DNA from 4 places in the Acidovorax sp. K2F genome. Region 1 is predicted to be linked to each of the others. Evidence: predicted binding sites of a transcription regulator. Region 1 holds the regulator's gene; each other region holds the start of a gene.
What was found. The regulator sigma-54, encoded in region 1, starts transcription at its own class of promoters, with help from an activator protein. The targets are predictions, from matches to a motif close to TGGCANGNAANCTGCTTT.
Positions count from the first base shown of each region.

Region 2: the regulator sigma-54 is predicted to act here: its motif matches at 1,421-1,438, upstream of nirB (nitrite reductase large subunit NirB).
Region 3: the regulator sigma-54 is predicted to act here: its motif matches at 1,684-1,701, upstream of N4G42_RS17700 (CmpA/NrtA family ABC transporter substrate-binding protein).
Region 4: the regulator sigma-54 is predicted to act here: its motif matches at 2,623-2,640, upstream of N4G42_RS05905 (2Fe-2S iron-sulfur cluster binding domain-containing protein).

Region 1 is NZ_JAOBSQ010000056.1:43,128-47,794, forward strand. It holds gene N4G42_RS22530 (acyl-CoA thioesterase) at 1-181, opposite strand, end outside; gene N4G42_RS22535 (glutaredoxin family protein) at 421-900, shown strand; gene N4G42_RS22540 (RNA polymerase factor sigma-54) at 963-2,564, opposite strand; gene lptB (LPS export ABC transporter ATP-binding protein) at 2,564-3,346, opposite strand; gene lptA (lipopolysaccharide transport periplasmic protein LptA) at 3,343-4,002, opposite strand; gene N4G42_RS22555 (thiol:disulfide interchange protein DsbA/DsbL) at 4,111-4,667, opposite strand, start outside.
Region 2 is NZ_JAOBSQ010000048.1:42,818-47,484, forward strand. It holds gene N4G42_RS17770 (bifunctional protein-serine/threonine kinase/phosphatase) at 1-1,279, opposite strand, end outside; gene nirB (nitrite reductase large subunit NirB) at 1,612-4,059, shown strand; gene N4G42_RS17780 (type IV pili methyl-accepting chemotaxis transducer N-terminal domain-containing protein) at 4,080-4,667, shown strand, end outside.
Region 3 is NZ_JAOBSQ010000048.1:27,034-31,700, forward strand. It holds gene N4G42_RS17690 (branched-chain amino acid ABC transporter substrate-binding protein) at 1-497, opposite strand, end outside; gene N4G42_RS17695 (ANTAR domain-containing response regulator) at 755-1,381, shown strand; gene N4G42_RS17700 (CmpA/NrtA family ABC transporter substrate-binding protein) at 1,900-3,144, shown strand; gene ntrB (nitrate ABC transporter permease) at 3,208-4,170, shown strand; gene N4G42_RS17710 (ABC transporter ATP-binding protein) at 4,167-4,667, shown strand, end outside.
Region 4 is NZ_JAOBSQ010000013.1:111,874-116,540, reverse strand. It holds gene N4G42_RS05920 (isopenicillin N synthase family dioxygenase) at 1-798, opposite strand, end outside; gene N4G42_RS05915 (nucleoside deaminase) at 1,249-1,764, shown strand; gene N4G42_RS05910 (TetR/AcrR family transcriptional regulator) at 1,830-2,486, shown strand; gene N4G42_RS05905 (2Fe-2S iron-sulfur cluster binding domain-containing protein) at 2,676-2,978, shown strand; gene N4G42_RS05900 (NAD(P)H-dependent oxidoreductase) at 3,011-3,598, shown strand; gene N4G42_RS05895 (amidohydrolase family protein) at 3,622-4,667, shown strand, end outside.

The sequences.
Region 1 (4,667 bases):
GACCGCCCACATCGGCCTCGGGGTATCCCAGCGACTGGAAAAAGCGCACGCGCGCTTCAGACACCAGGCTGAGCAACTGCGCGTTGTCAAGATGCCCGCCCTGGTTCACGTGGCTGATGTAGATCTGCAGTTCAGTGGCAAAGTCGAAGTGCGGTGGGAGGTCGAAGACGATGCGGGCCATGGTGCGGGAAGTGGGAGGGCAAAACAGGAAGCGAAGGCAGGTGCCAGCGACGGACATAGCGCATTGCGCGAAAGACAGGGTCTGCCCTTCCAGGCGCCAGATGGGAAGCACAGGGGGACGCCATCCCATCCACAGCGTGGTGCCCAGGCCACTGCAGGGGAGTGTTGCGCACGAGTCCTGTGGGCCGGGCGCCACTGTCTCGTATGCTCTCGGGCAGTGGATTTTACCGGAGCCCCTTCATGCGCCCTTTTGTTCGGACCCTGTTGACCACCCTGGCGCTGGCCGTGGTGCCGTTGGCAGCCAACGCCCAGACGCTGTACAAATCAGTGGGTACGGACGGCAGGGTGGTTTACAGCGACAAGCCTCCCACGGCCGGTGCCGTAGAGAAAACGATGAAGCTGGAAAACCTGCCGGTCAGCGTGGTACCGGGGGCGGGCCCTGCCCCCAAAACAGCCACTCCGGACACTCCACAGATTGCGGCTCCTCGGGGCGATGTGGTGCTGTACATGGCCACCTGGTGCGGCTACTGCAAGGCGGCCAAGGCCTATCTGGCGAGCAAGGGCATCGCCTATCGGGAGCTGGATATCGACACGCCTTCTGGCAAGGCGGCGTTCAGTCAGCTGGGGGCCAGAGGCGTACCGGTCTTGCTGACCAACGGCCAGAAGATCGCAGGATTCACGCCACAAGCATATGACGCGGTATTCATGGCGCGCAAATAGCCCAGCACCGAACCGTCGCCTGGACGGCCAGAGAACACTCGCGCGCCTCCACGCCGGCAGCGCTAAAGCGCTTTGCGCAAATTCGCTGGCGCGATCTTGAGCGCCTCGCGGTACTTGGCCACGGTGCGGCGTGCGCATTCGATGCCCTGCTCCTTGAGCATCTCGGCGATCTGGCTGTCGGACAGCGGCTTGGCCGGGTTTTCGGCGGACACGAACTGCTTGATCAGTGCGCGCACGGCCGTGCTGGACGCATTGCCACCAGTCTCGGTGCCCAGGCCAGAGCCAAAGAAGTACTTCAGCTCGTAGGTGCCGATCGGCGTGGCCATGTACTTGGCCGTGGTCACGCGGCTGATGGTGGACTCATGCAGGCCCAGCTCGTCGGCGATGTCGCGCAGCACCAGGGGGCGCATGGCCAATTCACCGTGGGTGAAGAAGTTCTTCTGCCGCTCGACGATGGCGCGCGAGACGCGCAGGATGGTGTCAAAACGCTGCTGGATGTTCTTGATGAACCAGCGCGCCTCCTGCAGGCGCTGCTGCATGCCCTGGTGGCCTTCGCCGCCCTTATGGCCACGCAGCGCGCCGGCGTAGATGTCGTGCACGCGCAGACGGGGCATCACATCGGGGTTGAGCTGCACGATGAAGTTGTGCTGGCCGTCCCGCCCGTTGGCACGGCCGGCTTTGCGCACGATGACGTCGGGGATGATGATGTTGCGCTCTACGTCGGCAAAACGGCGGCCAGGGCGAGGCTCCAGGCGGGCGATGAGTGCCATGGCAGATCGGGTGCGTTCTTCTCCGGCCACGCCACCTTCGCTGCACAGCTGCGTCAGGCGGCGGATGTCGCGGCGGGCCAGCATCTCCAGCGGCTGCTGACAGATGCGCAGCGCGGTCTGCACGGTCTCGGGGTCGGCGTCGCTGTCTTCGTCGGCCGCCAGCGCGGTGAGCTGCAGCGTCAGGCATTCGGCCAGGTTGCGCGCGCCCACGCCCACGGGCTCCAGGCTCTGCAGCAGACGTTGGGCCACGGTGAAGCGGTGCACCAGTTCTTCGATCTGTTCCAGGTCGTCGGGCCCGGCCAGGCTGGTAGCGAGTTCTTCCAGAGGCTCTTCGAGGTAGCCGTCGTCGTTCAGCGATTCAATGAGAAAACGCAGCGCGGCAGTGTCCACTTCAGACAGCCTCAGCGACAGTGCCTGGCGGTGCAAAAAGGCGGTGAGCGATTCGTGCGAACGGGCCAGCTCGGTGGCGTCGGCCTCGTCGCCTTCCGCATCGTTGCGGGTGCGCGCCGGGGCGTCGCCACCCCACTCGGCGTCGTTGGGCGCCATCTCGACGGTGCCGTCACCGCTCCAGTCGGGCTCGTCGGCGCCTCCACTGGGGATTTCAGCCTCGTTTTGGCTCTCAGCGCTAGTACTGCTTGCGCTGACAGCTCCTGAAAACATAGCATCATCGGCGCTGTAGTCGTCGGCCTGCGCGGGCGTGTCGGCGGCTTCCAGGCCAAACTCCTCGCGCGGGGCTTCGTCGGCATTGCGTTCGAGGAACGGGTTTTCGTCGAGCATCTGCTCGACTTCCTGCGAGAGTTCGAGCGTGGACAACTGCAGCAGCCGGATGGACTGCTGGAGCTGGGGGGTCAATGCAAGGTGCTGCGAGACGCGCAGCGACAGTCCAGGCTTCATCACATGCGGAAATGCTCGCCCAGGTACACGCGGCGTACTTCTGCGTTGTCCACGATCTCGGACGGCGTGCCCTGCGCCAGCACGCGGCCGTCGCTGATGATGAAGGCGTGGTCGCAGATGCCCAGCGTCTCGCGCACGTTGTGGTCGGTGATGAGCACACCAATACCGCGTGCCTTGAGGAAGCCGATGATGCGCTGGATCTCGATCACTGCGATGGGGTCGATGCCGGCAAAAGGCTCGTCCAGCAGGATGAAACGCGGCTGGGTGGCCAGGGCGCGGGCGATCTCGACGCGGCGGCGCTCGCCACCGGACAGCGCCAGCGCGGGCGAGGCACGCAGGTGGTCCACACGCAGCTCTTGCAGCAGTGCCGTCAGGCGCTCTTCGATGGCGTCGCGCGATAGCGGCTGGCCGTCATCGGCGCGCTGCAGTTCCAGCACCGCACGCACGTTTTCTTCGACGGTGAGCTTGCGGAAGATCGAGGCTTCTTGCGGCAGGTACGACAGACCCAGCCGAGAGCGGCGGTGGATGGGCATGTGGGCCACCGAGTGGCCGTCGATGCGAATATCGCCTGCATCGCTGCGCACCAGGCCCACGATCATGTAAAAGGATGTGGTCTTGCCCGCGCCGTTGGGGCCGAGCAACCCCACAACCTCGCCTTTTTGCACCACCAGCGACACATCCTTGACGACCTTGCGGCTGCCATAGGATTTGGCCAGATGCTGTACCTCCAGGCGGCTACCCGCCTGGGAGTCAGGACCGGTACTCACAGCAGGCCCGCTCACTTGGCGCCGCCGCCAAGGCTGTTGCTGGGGCGCAGCGCCGGTGCGGGCGCGTCAGGCGCTGGGGCCGGGGCTGCCGCGCCGGGCGGAGGGTCTTTGGGCGCCAGCACGGCGCGCACACGACCACCGGGCGCTGGTGTGTCGCCCGCTGCGGCAGAGGACGTTGGTGCCTTCTGGCCATCGACGGTGAACACATCGGTGAGGTTGTTGTAGACGATCACGGCGCCGGTGATCTCGTCGTTCAATACCGACCCACGGTACCGGCGGAGTTCGGCGCGGGTGATGAAGCGCACGTTGTCGGCCTTGCCGTCGTATTCGATGACTTCGCTTTCGCCTTCGATGAACTCGTCAGGCGCCCCCGCCACGGTGTCGCGCTTTTGGCGGAAGAACGCCCGTTTGCCCGCCTCGGCCGTGACCACGCCGTACTGGTAGCCGTCGGCGTCCTGGCGCACATCCAGCCGCGCGCCGCGCAGCACGATGGTGCCCTTGGTCATCACCACGCGGCCCGAGAACACGCTGGTCTGCTTGAGTTCATCGTGGCGCAGGGCGTCGGCCTCGATGTTCATGGGCTTGGCACGGTCAGCCTTTTCGGCATGTGCCATGCCCGCAAGGCCGGTCAAGGCTGCGAGCACAAGGAGGGGGAGTAGGCGGTGGGTCATAGGGCACGAATCTTGCAATGATTGTAGCCACCCGATGGTACCCACCCCGAAAAAAAAGCCCGCGTCAGCGGGCCTTTGGGACAACTTGCCGACAGGGTCGGCACATCATCAGGCTTTGCGTGCCGTGGCCGCCAGGTATTCGACCACCTGCAACACGGTTTGCATGCTGCCGGCCATCGTGCCGTCGGTGTAGTACTTGCCTGCCACACCCATGGAAGGCACGCCCTCAACACCGTACGAATCTTGCAGCTGCGAGGCGCGACGCACCTGGTTGGCCACACTGAAGGAGCCGTAGACCTCCTTGAACTTGGCCGCATCCACGCCCTGCTGGGTCACCCAGGCCAGGATTTCGTCGTCCTTGGCGAGCTTGGCCTTTTCCACGTGGATGGCGCGGAAGACCTTGGCGTGCAGGGCTTCGAGCTTGCCCATGCCTTCGAGCGTGTAGTACAGCTTTTGCTGGGGCACGAAGCTGGCGTTGAACGCCACGGGCACGCGGCGGATGGAGAGGTCCTTGGGCGCAGCCTTGACCCAGGCGTCCAGCGTGGGCTCGAAGGCGTTGCAGTGGGGGCAGCTGTACCAGAAGAACTCGATCACATCGACCTTGCCAGCCGGCGCATCGGGGGCGACGGGCTTGTCCAGCCGCTTGAAGTCCTTGCCCTCCTTGA
Region 2 (4,667 bases), on a different contig from region 1:
CCACGCCCAGGTCCAGCACCCGCAGCACACCGTCGTCGCCCAGGTGCAGGTTGTCGGGCTTGATGTCGCGGTGCACCACCCCTTGCCGATGCAGCCAGCCCAGCACCTGCGCCGCCTGCATCACCACCGACACGGCCTGCGGCACGCCCAGGTGCTGGCGGCCGCGCAGGCGCTGGCCCAGGGTCTGGCCGGCATGCCAGTCATAGAGCAGATAAAACGCACTGGCGCCAGGGCTTGCACCGCCCTGCTCTGGCGGCCAGGTGTTCAGGCGCGCAAGGTGCACCGCCGCATGGCCGGACTGCATGCGCCGGGCCACCCAGGCCTCATGCGCCAAAGTGGCGCGCTCCTGCGCATCGTGCCCGCGGGCGGGCACCAGTGTCTTGAGCGCGTACAGCCGCTGCGTGGCCGGGTCGCGCGCCTGGTAGATGCGGTGCACGCCGCTGTCGGCCACCAGCGCGGTCACCACCAGGCCATCCACCGGCTCGCCCACCTTGAGCAACGGTAACACTGGCAAGTGCTGCGCCCGGCGGGACTCATCCTGCAAGGTGGCTTCCAGCGCCCCCTGCACCCGCACCACCAGCGCGGTCACGTTGTCGGTGCTGCCCCGGCGCAAGGCTGCGCGCGTGATCTCCTCGCTCAGCGCCTGGGCGCTGGCGGCACTGGCGATGTTGGCATCCTGCGGCTGCAGCAGCAACTGGCGCAGTTCACGCTCGGGCAGGCTGCCGTGCACGCCATCGGACAGCAGCACCAGCAGGTCGCCGCTGTGCAGTTCGCCCTGGCTGTAATCCACCACCACATGGTCGTCCAGGCCCATGGCGCGGGTGAGCTGGTGCGCTAGGTCACGCTGCGCCATCACATGGTCGGTCGTCAGCAGTTGCAGCCGGCCGCCCCGCAGCAGATAGGCGCGCGTATCGCCCACATGGGCCAGCGTGTACGACTGGCCGCGCAGCACCACAGCGGTGAGCGTGGTCAGGCCCACGGCGGGCTGGCGGCGCCGGTTCATCGACGCAAGCCAGCCGTTGTGCGCGCTCAGGATGCGGTCCAGCGCCACGGTGGTGTCCCAGGTGTCGGGTGTGGCGAAGTAGTCGTTCACCAGCGTGTTCACCGTGGTCTGTGCGGCTTCGCGGCCCTTGCCTCCGGTGCTTACACCATCGGCAATGGCAGCGATGGCGCCGCGTTCGCGGTCGCGCCCCTGCCCCTGCACCAGGGCGGCAAAGTCTTCATTGACTTCGTTGCGCCCGGCCTGCGAGGTGTGGCCGATGTCCAGTTCAAAACTCATGCACCACCTCCATGCAGGTTCCATGCCCAAGGTGGTGCATACACGCACCGCACCGCGCAGCCGAGCCACCCGTCAACACCCGAAACTCCGCCCTCTGCAGGGCGGACAACACCGGATCACCCCACATCAGTGCACAAACTCTGGCACGGGCATTGCTTACCCGAAGCAACGGCCCAGCTGGGCCACGCAATTCAGCGGTGCAACGGCGCACCAAGGGGTTGTATGGACGAAGGCGTCCCCACATGCGGTTTCGATGGAATGTCGGAGCTGCATCGTGTGGACGCCTTTTTTGTTTTTTGCATCGCCCAGGCGATGGAACCGACGGAGTCACGATGAAAAAGCTCAAACTGGTGATGGTGGGGAACGGCATGGCCGGTGTGCGCACGCTGGAAGAGCTGCTCAAGATTGCCCCCGATCTGTATGACATCACGGTCTTCGGGGCCGAGCCGCACCCCAACTACAACCGCATTCTGCTGTCGCCGGTGCTGGCTGGCGAGCAGACCATCGACGAGATCATCCTCAACGACTGGCAGTGGTACGCCGACAACCACATCACGCTGCACACTGGTTTCACCGTGACCGATGTGGACCGCGTGCGCCGTGTGGTGAGTGCAAGCAGCAAGGACGGCGATGTGATCACCGCCGAGTACGACCGCCTCATCATGGCCACGGGCTCCAACCCCTTCATCCTGCCCGTGCCCGGCAAGGACCTGAAAGGCGTGCTGGCCTACCGCGACATCGCCGACACACAGGCCATGATCGACGCAGCCGCCACGTACAAGCACGCGGTGGTCATCGGCGGCGGCCTGCTGGGCCTGGAAGCCGCCAATGGCCTCATGAAGCGAGGCATGACCGTGAGCGTGGTGCACGTGATGCCCTCGCTGATGGAGCGCCAGCTCGATGACGTGGCGGGCAAGATGCTGCAGAAGTCGCTGGAAGACCGTGGCATGCGCTTTTTGATGGGTGCGCAGACCCAGGAGCTGGTGGGCAATACCGAAGGCCGGGTGGCCAGCGTCAAGTTCAAGGACGGCACCGAAGTGCCTGCCGACCTGGTGGTAATGGCCGTGGGCATCCGCCCCAACACGCAGCTCGCCGAAAAGATGCGCCTGCACGTGAACCGCGGCATTGTCGTGAGCGACACGCTGCAGACCACCACCGACGCCCGCATCTATGCCGTGGGCGAATGCGCGGCACACCGGGGCATTGCCTATGGCCTGGTGGCCCCGCTGTTCGAGCAGGGCAAAGTGCTGGCCAACCACCTGGCCGAGTTCGGCATCGGCCGCTACCAGGGCTCGCTCACCTCCACCAAGCTCAAGGTCACGGGCATCGACCTGTTCAGCGCGGGCGACTTCCAGGGTGGCGACAACACCGAAGAGATCGTGATGAGCGACCCCTTTGGCGGCGTGTACAAAAAGCTGGTCATCAAGGACGACAAGCTGGTGGGCGCCTGCCTCTATGGCGATACGGTGGACGGCAGCTGGTACTTCAAGCTGCTGCGCGATGGCCGCAGCGTGACCGACATTCGCGACAAGCTGATGTTTGGCGAATCGCACCTGGGCGACACCGGCCACCAGGGCCAGAGCAAGGCCGCCGCCATGCAGGACAGCGACGAGGTCTGCGGCTGCAACGGCGTGACCAAGGGCGCCATCTGCAAGGCCATCAAGGACAAGGGCCTGTTCACGCTGGATGAAGTGCGCAAGCACACCAAGGCCAGCGCATCGTGCGGATCGTGCACGGGCCTAGTCGAGCAGATCATCATGTTCACTGCCGGTGGCGACTACAGCGCCACGCCCAAGACCAAGGCCATGTGCGGCTGCACCGACCACGGCCACCAGGCGGTGCGCGACGCGATCCGCGCCAACAAGCTGCTGAGCATTGGCGATGTGTTCAAGTTCATGGAGTGGAAGACGCCCAACGGCTGTGCATCCTGCCGCCCCGCCGTCAACTACTACCTCATCAGCACCTGGCCCAAGGACGCGAAGGACGACCCGCAAAGCCGCGCCATCAACGAGCGCAGCCACGCCAACATCCAGAAAGACGGCACCTACAGCGTCATCCCCCGCATGTGGGGCGGCGAAACCACGGCCGACGAGCTGCGCCGCATTGCCGATGCGGCCGACAAGTACAACATCCCCACCATCAAGGTCACAGGGGGCCAGCGCATCGATTTGCTGGGCGTGAAGAAGGAAGACCTGGTTAACGTGTGGAAGGACATCGGCATGCCCAGCGGCCATGCCTATGCCAAGGCACTGCGCACCGTGAAGACCTGCGTGGGCAGCGAGTGGTGCCGCATGGGCACCCAGGACAGCACCCAGATGGGCAAGGACCTGGAGCGCGCCATGTGGCGCATGTACGCACCGCACAAGGTCAAGTTCGCCGTGTCGGGCTGCCCGCGCAACTGCGCAGAAGCCGGCATCAAGGACGTGGGCATCATCGGCGTGGACAGCGGCTGGGAGATGTACGTGGCCGGCAACGGCGGCATCAAGACCGAGGTGGCGCACTTCTTCACCAAGCTGAAAACGGCCGAGGAAGTGCTGGAGTACACCGGCGCGTTCTGCGAGCTGTACCGCCAGGAAGGCTGGTACCTGGAGCGCACCGTGCACTACGTGAGCCGCGTGGGCCTGGACTATGTGAAAAAGCGCATTCTGGAAGACCACGAAGGCCGCAAGGCGCTGTGGGAGCAGCTGCAGTTTGCGCTGGACGGCGAGCCTGACCCCTGGTTCGAGTTCGACAAGGCAGCGGTGGACACGCGCCAGTTTGCCCCGCTGACCGCCGCCTGAAGCGCCCGGAGCCGCACACCATGCAACGCCGCACCTTGCTGACCGCCGCCGGCTACACGACGGCCTGGAGCACCCTGGGCATCATGTCGCTGGGCACCGCCCAGGCCCAGGTCACTGACCTGAACGACGCCATCAACAAGGCAGGTCGCCAGCGCATGCTGAGCCAGCGCCTGGGCAAGGCCTGGCTGGCGTTGGCGCACAAATCCGACACGCCGGCTGCACGCGCCGTGCTGGACCAGTCGCTGGCGCTGTTCGAGCGCCAGCTGGGCGAACTCAAGGCCTACGCGCCCTCGCCCACCATCCGCGACACCTACACCAAGCTGGAATCGGCCTGGACCGACCACAAGGCCACGCTGCTGGGCACCAGCCCGTCGCGCGACGGCGCTGCCGCCTTGCTGCAGGCCGACGCCAAGGTGCTGGCCCTGGCCCACCAGGGCACCGTGCAGTACGAAGCCGCCTCGGGCAAGCCCGTGGGCAAGCTGGTCAACGTGGCAGGCCGCCAGCGCATGCTGAGCCAGCGCATGGCCAAGTTCTGCCTGTCGGCCATGCTGGGGGTGGACACCTCCACCGCCACCACCGAGATCGCCAAGGCGCGTGACGAGTTCATC
Region 3 (4,667 bases), on a different contig from region 1:
GCAAAGGAGCCGATGGCGCGCGCCTGCAAGGTGTCGTTGGCCACCATACGGAACGTGGTGGGGAACCCGAGCTGCGTGAACTTGGGATTGGTGGAGATGGCGATCTGTGGAATGTCCTTGGCGGCGTAGATGGGGGCGGTCTCAATGCTCACGCCCGAGTTGAGGTGGCCCACCACGGCTACCACACCCGCATCCACCAGCTGCTGGGCGACCGCCTTGCCGGTGGTGGCGTCGGCCTTGTCATCCACGGACACGACCTCCAAGGTCACGCGCTTGCCGTCCACGGTGTAGCCGGACTTGTTGAGTTCCTCAACCGCCAGCTTCACGCCATTGAGCAGATCCTGCCCCAAGGCACCCAGCGGGCCGCTCAAAGGCTGTGCAACACCAATTTTGATGGTGTCCGGCACCTTGCCGCATCCGGTCAGGAGTGCAGCAGTCGCCACTGCGGTCAAGGCCAGGCTGGCCGAGAAGCGGCGCCGGTTCATGTGCTTGTTCATGCAAAAAACTCCATTTCAGTGTGTCTGTGTGACCAGATGTATATGCGACGCCCTGCTGGGTGAGCTACCGGGTATGCCCTCCCACGGTGTCAGTATTAGCAACTTTCAGGCCCCACAACGGGGGCCAGGGCACCCAGGCCTGGCGGGCCTGGGGCCGGTATGGGCCTTGCGTGAAAGCCCATCGCAACGGCGCTCTGGGGCCGTGCACCACCCCGGCGCACCAATTTGTGGCGTAAAAATTGCTTATGCTTACGGGTATGAATGAGGCTTTGCGCATCGTGGTGGTTGCCCCGGATCTGGCAGTCGCCGACCCTGACGACGAACACGCCGTGGAGCAGGCGGAGCGATCGCGGGCGCTGCGCATCGGGCTGCTGGAGAACAACTTCAACCTGGTGGCCACGCTGCCCGCCGACGTGTTTCTGAGCGAGCGCATTGCCCAGCTGCAGCCCGACCTGATCATCGTGGACGCCGAGAGCGAGGCCCGCGACGCGCTAGAGCATGTGGTGATGGCCACACGCGACGAACGCCGCCCCATCGTGATGTTCACCAACGATGAAGACACCTCGCACGTGAAGGACGCGGTGGCGGCCGGTGTGTCTGCCTACATCGTGGCGGGCCTGGCACCGCAGCGCATCCGCCCCATTCTGGACGTGGCCATGGCCCGCTTCCAGCACGAACAGGCTTTGCGCGCCGAGCTGGCCGACGCCAAGACCGAGCTCAAAGACCGCAAGACCATCGACCGCGCCAAGGGCCTGTTGATGCAGCGCCAGGGCCTGACCGAACAGGCCGCCTACGAAAAGCTGCGCAAGACCGCCATGGACAAGGGCCTGAAGCTCGTGGACGTGGCTCAGCGCATGCTGGACGTGATGGATCTGCTGGGGTAAAACCAGAGAACAACCCCCTGAGCGGCTGCGCCGCTTCCCCCTTCTCTCGAATGATTGCGTCATTCGGGAAGGGGGACGATGCCCTCGCTGCGGTGCGGCCCTTGCTTGGCATCCCTCGCCTGGGCCGCGCCCAATTCCAAGGCCCCTCCCAAATGGTGCGCCGCACAAAGGCAGTGCGAACACACTGATCACCACAAGAACATCCCTGCTGCAAGCCCCGCAGGCGTGTAGCGCTTATTGATCAAGCGCAGACAGCTATCTATTCCATAGCAACCAACGCTCCAACATGGCGCAGCGCACGCTGGCACGCGCTTTGCATTGCACAGTGCAAGACCAATGCAGGTCTGACCACTGACAGCACTGACCCAACGGCGGGCCGGTGCTGGCAAGGAGCCCCGGACCCGTTCCAGGCTCCACCCAGGACAAAGGCGTCCCCACCCGCTCCCGGCGTTGCTTTGATGCAGCCGGGCGCGGTGTGAGGACGCCTTTTTTGTTTTTCACGCCACCAGGGATGCCCTATGACCGATCTGTTGAAAACCAGCCTCAACCGCCGCACCGTGCTGCAGGCCGCCACCGTGGGCGCTGTGGGTGTGAGCCCCGCGCTGCGCGCACTCGTCCACGCAGCGGGCTCCGACGCCCCCGAGAAGAAGGAGGTCAAGATCGGCTTCATCCCGCTGACCGACTGCGCCAGCGTGGTCATGGCTTCGGTGCTGGGCTTTGACAAGAAATATGGCGTGACCATCGTCCCCAACAAGGAAGCCAGTTGGGCCGGCGTGCGTGACAAGCTGGTGAACGGCGAACTGGACTTTGCCCATGTGCTCTACGGCCTGGTCTATGGCGTGCACCTGGGCACCGCTGGCCCCAAGAAGGACATGGCCGTGCTCATGAACCTGAACAACAACGGTCAGGCCATCACCCTCTCCAAGGCCCTGGCCGACAAGGGTGCGGTGGATGGTCCGTCCCTGGCCAAGCTCATGGCCAGCGAGAAGCGGGAATACACATTTGCGGGCACCTTCCCCACAGGCACCCACGCGATGTGGATGCACTACTGGCTGGCAGCGGCGGGCATCAACCCGCTGTCGGGTGCCAAGCTCATCACCGTGCCCCCGCCGCAGATGGTGGCCAACATGCGCGTGGGCAACATGGACGGCTTTTGTGTGGGCGAGCCCTGGAACCACCGCGCCATCATGGATGGCATCGGCATCACGGCCAACACCACGCAGGACATCTGGAAGGACCACCCCGAGAAGGTGCTGGGCACCACGGCCGAGTTCGTCAAGAAGTACCCCAACACCACGCGCGCCGTGATGATGGCCGTGCTCGAAGCCAGCCAGTGGATCGACGCCAGCCTGTCCAACAAGATGAAGATGGCCGAGACCGTGGCCGGCAAGGCGTATGTGAACACAGGCGTGGATGCCATCAACCAGCGCATTCTGGGCCGCTACCAGAACGGTCTGGGCAAGACCTGGGACGACCCCAACCACATGAAGTTCTTCAACGACGGCGCGGTGAACTTCCCCTACCTGTCGGACGGCATGTGGTTCCTGACCCAGCACAAGCGCTGGGGCCTGCTCAAGAGCCACCCCGACTACCTGGCCGTGGCCAAGGAAGTGAACCAGGTGGACCTGTACAAGTCGGTCGCCAGCGCCATGAAGATCAGCGTGCCCAAGGATGTGCTGCGCACCAGCAAGTTCATCGACGGCGTGGTGTGGGATGGCAAGGACCCCGCCAAGTACGCCGACGGCTTCAAGATCAAGGCCTGACGGCAACCCTGCCCCAGCGCCCTCCCGGCCACCCCGCAAGCAAGCCCTGCACAGGAGAACACCATGGTCAGTGCCGTCTTTCATTCCCCGTTGGATGCAGCCCCCGTGGCCGCACAGAATGCTATGAATACTGTAGCTGCAAGCGCAACATCCACTAGCGCAAGAAGCCAAAAGGCTGCGATATCTGCCCCCAAGGCACCTGCAACGCCCTCCAGCGTGGCCACTGGCCGCGACTGGTCCGCGCTCTCGCGCAGCTTCTGGCTGGCCGTGCTGCCGCCGCTGTGTGGCCTGGGCCTGCTCATCGGCCTGTGGGCGGTGGTCTCCACCACCACGGGCGGAAGCATCCCCAGCCCCAAGGACACCTGGCTGCAGGCGCTGGAAGTGTTCAGCAACCCCTTCTACCGCAACGGCCCCAACGACCAGGGCGTGGGCTGGAACGTGCTGATGAGCCTGCAGCGCGTGGCCATCGGCTTCGGCATGGCGGCGCTGGTGGGCATTCCGGCGGGGTTTGTGATCGGACGCTTCAACTTCCTGTCGCGCATGTTCAATCCGCTCATCAGCCTGCTGCGCCCCGTGTCGCCCCTGGCATGGCTGCCGATCGGTCTGCTGGTCTTCAAGGGCGCCAACCCGGCGGCCATCTGGACCATCTTCATCTGCTCCATCTGGCCCATGATCATCAACACCGCCGTGGGTGTGCAGCGCGTACCGCAGGACTACATGAACGTGGCCCGCGTGCTCAACCTGAGCGAGTGGAAGATCGCCACCAAGATCCTGTTCCCCGCCGTGCTGCCCTACATGCTGACCGGCGTGCGCCTGGCCGTGGGCACCGCGTGGCTGGTGATCGTGGCGGCCGAGATGCTGACCGGCGGCGTGGGCATCGGCTTTTGGGTGTGGGACGAGTGGAACAACCTCAACGTCAAGAACATCATCATCGCGATCTTCGTGATCGGCATCGTCGGGCTGCTGCTGGAGTTTGCACTCATCAAGCTGGCCACCGCATTTACGTTTGAAGAGGTGAAAGCATGAACACGACAGCTCCATCCACCCACCCTTCCATGAGCACCAAGTTCATCGAGATCCACGGTGTCGAGCAGACCTTCAAGACGGCCAAGGGCCTGTTCCCGGCGCTGCGCGACATTCACCTGACGATTGCCAAGGGCGAGTTCGTGGCGCTCATCGGCCACTCGGGCTGCGGCAAGTCCACCTTGCTCAACCTGATTGCCGGCCTGACCACGCCCACCAACGGCGCGCTGCTGTGCGCCAACAAGGAGATCAAGGGCCCGGGGCCGGAGCGCGCGGTGGTGTTCCAGAACCACTCGCTGCTGCCCTGGCTCACCTGCTTTGACAACATCTACCTGGCCGTGGAGCGCGTGTTTGGCGCCAAGGAAACCAAAGCCCAGCTCAAAGCCCGCACCGACGCCGCATTGGCGCTGGTGGGCCTGACCCACGCGGGGCAAAAACGTCCGGGTGAGATCTCGGGCGGCATGAAACAGCGCGTGGGCATCGCCCGGGCCCTGAGCATG
Region 4 (4,667 bases), on a different contig from region 1:
GCTCCAGCGCATCAGCATGTCCCCGATGTTGCAGGTGATGGCCTGCTCGTCGGGCTCCACCGAGGTCCAGGCCTGGGTGTCCATCTCCTTGCCCGGGCACACCTGCAGGCCGCCCTGGCCCTGGCGCTGAAAGAGCAGGGTCAGGCAATCAAAGTCGGTATGCGCCCCGGCGCGCCACAGGCCCAGGCTGGCTTGTTGCTCGGGCGGGGTCGCAAAGTAGTGCAGCAGGCGCAAGGTGCTTTGGTAGCTGGCCTGCGCAGGGTCGTGCGCGCGGGCAAAGAAGGCCTCGTCAAACCCCAGCTTCCACGCAAAACACGACAGCACCTGCATGGCCACCTGCCAGCACTGGCCCTCAAACGCGAGCATGGTGGCCTGGAAGCCTGCCAGCTCCTCGTCAGTGGGCCACAGGCCTGCCATGTGCGGGCGGGTGATCTGGTACGACTCCTTCTGGTCCGGTGTGCCAGTGGAGGGGCGCACCTGCGCGCGGCTCTCCCAGCCCACGTTGAGCGCCTTCTTGAGCGGGTACTGCGCCTTCACGCCATCCGGCAGCGCAAAGAAACGCTCGGTCATCGCAAAGGCGTTGTGCACCTTGGCCAGGTCAATGCCGTGGTTCACGATCTGGAAAAAGCCGACATCGACGGCGGCGTCCCATAGCTGGTCGGCAATCTCGGTCTTGCGCTGAGCAAAGTGGCTGAGGTCGATGCGGCGGATCTCGCGGCTCGCGGTTTCCGAGCCCATCGCGCCCATGCGCGTTTCTTTTTGCAGCTCGGCGAGGTCGTAGGTGGCAGTGGTGGTCATGCAGTTCTCCTGAAGACAAGTGGAAGGAAGAAAGGCCCTCCCGCTGGGTGCTTCAAGAGTGGGTGGCACCGCATGCGGCGGCCGTCCTTTCAACCCTTGAAGCCACGGTGTGCCAACGCACACCGCCGCGCGCACAGCGGGCTTCAAGAGCAATTTCCGACTGGCATCTCCCCGCGCAGGATGGCACAGGGGGCAATGCAGTGAACGCTTCTACTCTTGCCAACAGCGATGCAAGAAGAATGCCCACGGCGCCATGCATGTGTGCCCACGCAGGTTGAGAGCGCTTGTGCACGCGCATCAAAAGCCATGCATACATGTCACTGATTGTGATTGGCATGCCAAATGCATAGCACCCTGCACCACAACGGCGGGCGTGCAGACAGTCCGGCGTTGCACAACGACAGCCACCCACCCACCATCGACGGAGACACCTACACCATGCACGCGCTCATGTCTGCACCCCCAGCCAGCTTTGACGACCCCACCCCCATCAACGACACGGACGGCACCTACCTGCGCCAGGCCATCGCGTGGTCGTGCACGGCCCGCGCGCGCGGCAACCGCCCGTTTGGTGCGGTGGTCATCAGTGCCGAAGGGCGCCTGCTCGCCGAGGCCTACTGCAACACCACCGAGACCGGCGACTGCACCGGCCACGCCGAGACCAATGCCGTGCGCCAACTGAGCCCGCGCGTGGGCCGCGATGCCTTGGCCAAGGCCACGCTGTATTCATCAGCCGAGCCCTGCGTGATGTGCGCGGGCGCCATCTTCTGGTCAGGCATTGGGCGTGTGGTGTTTGGCATTGATGCCGAGCGCCTGCGCGTGTTCCGGGGCGAGCGGGCCGAACAGCGCGACGCCGAGCTGTCGTGCCGTGACGTGTTCGCCGCCTCGCCCCACGCCATCGAGTGCATCGGCCCGGCGCTGGTCGAAGAAGCCAGCGCGCCCCATATCGGGTTCTGGAAAGTCTGATCCACTCCCGCGCGGGCAGAATCTGCAGCGCACACTCTGCACTCCCCATGCCTCGCACCAAAGCCATGACCGAATCCGAAGCCGAAGCCGCCTCCGGCGCGCTGCTCAGCCGCGCCAAACAAGGCCGCGAACGCATCCTGGGCGCTATCCGCGACGCGGCCATTGCCGAGTTCAGTCGCCATGGTTTCAAGGGGGCATCCACCAAAGCCATTGCCGAGCGCGCGGGCCTGACCAAGCCCCAGCTGCACTACTACATCAGCAGCAAGGAAGAGCTGTATGAAGAGCTGCTGTACTCGGTGCTCAACGGCTGGTCGGGCGCCTTCATTTTTGACAGCAACAGCGACGATCCCAAGAAGGTGTTGAGCAGCTACGTGCGCAAGAAGCTCGACTACGCGCTGGACAACCCGGGCCTGTCGCGCATCTTCACCACCGAGGTGCTGGGCGGTGGGCGCAACCTGGGCAAATACTGGCCCGTAGCCGTCAAGTCCACCCAGCAGAAGGTGGACCTCATCAACCGCTGGATTGACGAAGGGCGCATGCGCAAGGTGGACGCCAAGGTTTTGCTGATGCAGATCTGGGGCATGACGCAGCACTACGCCGACTACGGCGTGCAGGTGCACATCATGCTGGGCCTGGCGCCCGACGAGCCCATCGACCGCGAGCCCATCGTGCGCGAACTCACCAGCTTTGTGCTGCTGGGCTGCGGCATCGCACCAGACTAAGGCCCCCGCCCCATTCTGGGCATACCTCGGGTGCCCGAGGGGCGAATCCCGGGCAATTTGCACCAGCACGCGGCGTCAAAAGCCCCTTTCAGGCCGCGTTGATCCACCACAAAGACGTTTGACCGCTTTTTGTGGCTGGCACAGCCTTTGCAATAGTTTGACCAATCGATCAAATCACATGGTCAAACAATGCAGACAGCCCCTGACACCGCCGACGCCGCCCGCACAGAACACACGTTCGAGCTGATCCTGCAGCGCAGCCAGATGCGCTTGCCCGTCGCCCCCGGCGAGAGCATGGCCGATGTGCTGCAGCTCGCTGGCGTACCGCTGGAAACCCTGTGCGAGCAGGGCGTGTGCGGCACCTGCGTCACCCGCTGGCTGGACGGCGAGCCCGACCACCGCGACAGCTGCCTGAGCGCTGCAGAGCAAGCCACCCACGTCGCCGTGTGCTGCGCGCGCAGCCACAGCCCCACGCTCACGCTGGACCTGTAGGCCCATCCCCCACAACCCGAAGGACCCCCGCCATGCGCATCCTCGTGATCTATTGCCACCCGGTAGAGACCAGCTACAACGCAGCCCTGCACACCGAGGTGGTGCAGCAGCTGCGCGGCGCGGGCCATGAGGTGGACGACTGCGACCTGTACGCCGAGGGCTTCAACCCCGTGATGACACGCGAAGAGCGCCTGGGCTACCACGAGGTGCCCAGCAACCAGTTGCCCGTGCAGGGCTATGTGGACCGCCTGCTCTGGGCCGAAGCCGTGGTGTTCTGCTTTCCCACCTGGTGCTTTGGCATGCCAGCGATGCTCAAGGGATTTTTCGACCGCGTGCTCATGCCCGGCGTGGCCTTTGACATCAGCGACCCGCACAACGTCAAGCCGTCGCTCACGCACATCAAGCGCATCTCCGCCGTGGTCACCTATGGCCGCCCCCGCTGGACGGCCCTGTTCATGGGCGACCCGCCGCGCAAGTCCATCACCCGCTACATGCGCCTGCTCACGGGCGGAAAAGCGCGGGTGGACTACCACGCCTATTACCACATGAACGTGGCCACACCGCCCCGGCTGGCGGCCTTCAAGGCCCGCGTGGGCCAGGCGATGGCGCGCTTTGCATAAGACCACGTTCTAAGGGCCACGGCATGCACGCATCCAACACCCCCGACCACATCCTGCGCGCCCGGTTGCCGCGCTGGCTGCTGCCCTCCGCGTGGCCGCAGCAGGGCCACCAGCCCGCACTGGCCGATCTGCGCCTGGCCCAGGGCCGCATCGTGCAAGTGCTGCCCCACGGCACCCAGCCTGCGCTACACGGCGCTGTGTGGGACGTGGCAGGCGCGCTGGTGCTGCCCGGCCTGGTCGATGCGCACACCCACCTGGACAAGGCCTTCACCCTGCCGCGCATGGGAGAGGTCAAACCCGGCCTGCTGGGCGCCATCGAGGCCATGATGTTGGATCGCCAAAGCTGGACCGAAGCCGACATCCACGCCCGCGCCAGCCGCGCGCTGCAATGGGCCTACGACGCAGGCACCGTGCACCTGCGCACCCACTGCGACTGGTGGGAGCCCGACGCGCAGCCACTGGCCTGGAACGTGTTGCGCGCACTGGCCCACGACTGGGCCGACCGCATCACGCTGGAGCGCGTGAGCCTGATCCCCTTACACCTGTATACGGACCGCAGCGCCGCCCTGCGGCTGGCCGCCACCGTGGCCACCAGCGGCCCCGGCGCATTGCTGGGCGGCTTTGTGCATTCCACCAACTGGGACCCACAGGCGCTGCGCCACCTGTTGGAAGCCGCACAGCACCACGGCCTGAACGTGGACCTGCATGTGGACGAAGAACTGCACCCCGGCGCCCAGGGCTTGGCGACCACGGCCGCACTGCTCAAGGAGCTGGGTTTCGAAGGCCATGTGGTCTGCGGCCACACCTGCGCCCTGGCCGCACAGGACGAGGCCACGGCCCTCGCCACGCTCGACGCGGTGGCACAAAGCCCGATCACGCTGGTCACGCTGCCCATCACCAACCTGCTGCTGCAGGACGCCACCACCGGCCGCACACCGCGCCAGCGTGGCCTGACGCTGGTGAAGGAGGCCCGTGCACGCGGCATCCCGGTGCTGGTCGCCAGCGACAACGTGCAAGACCCGTTCTGCCCCGTGGGCAGCTTTGACCCGCTGGAAGCCCTGGCCACGGG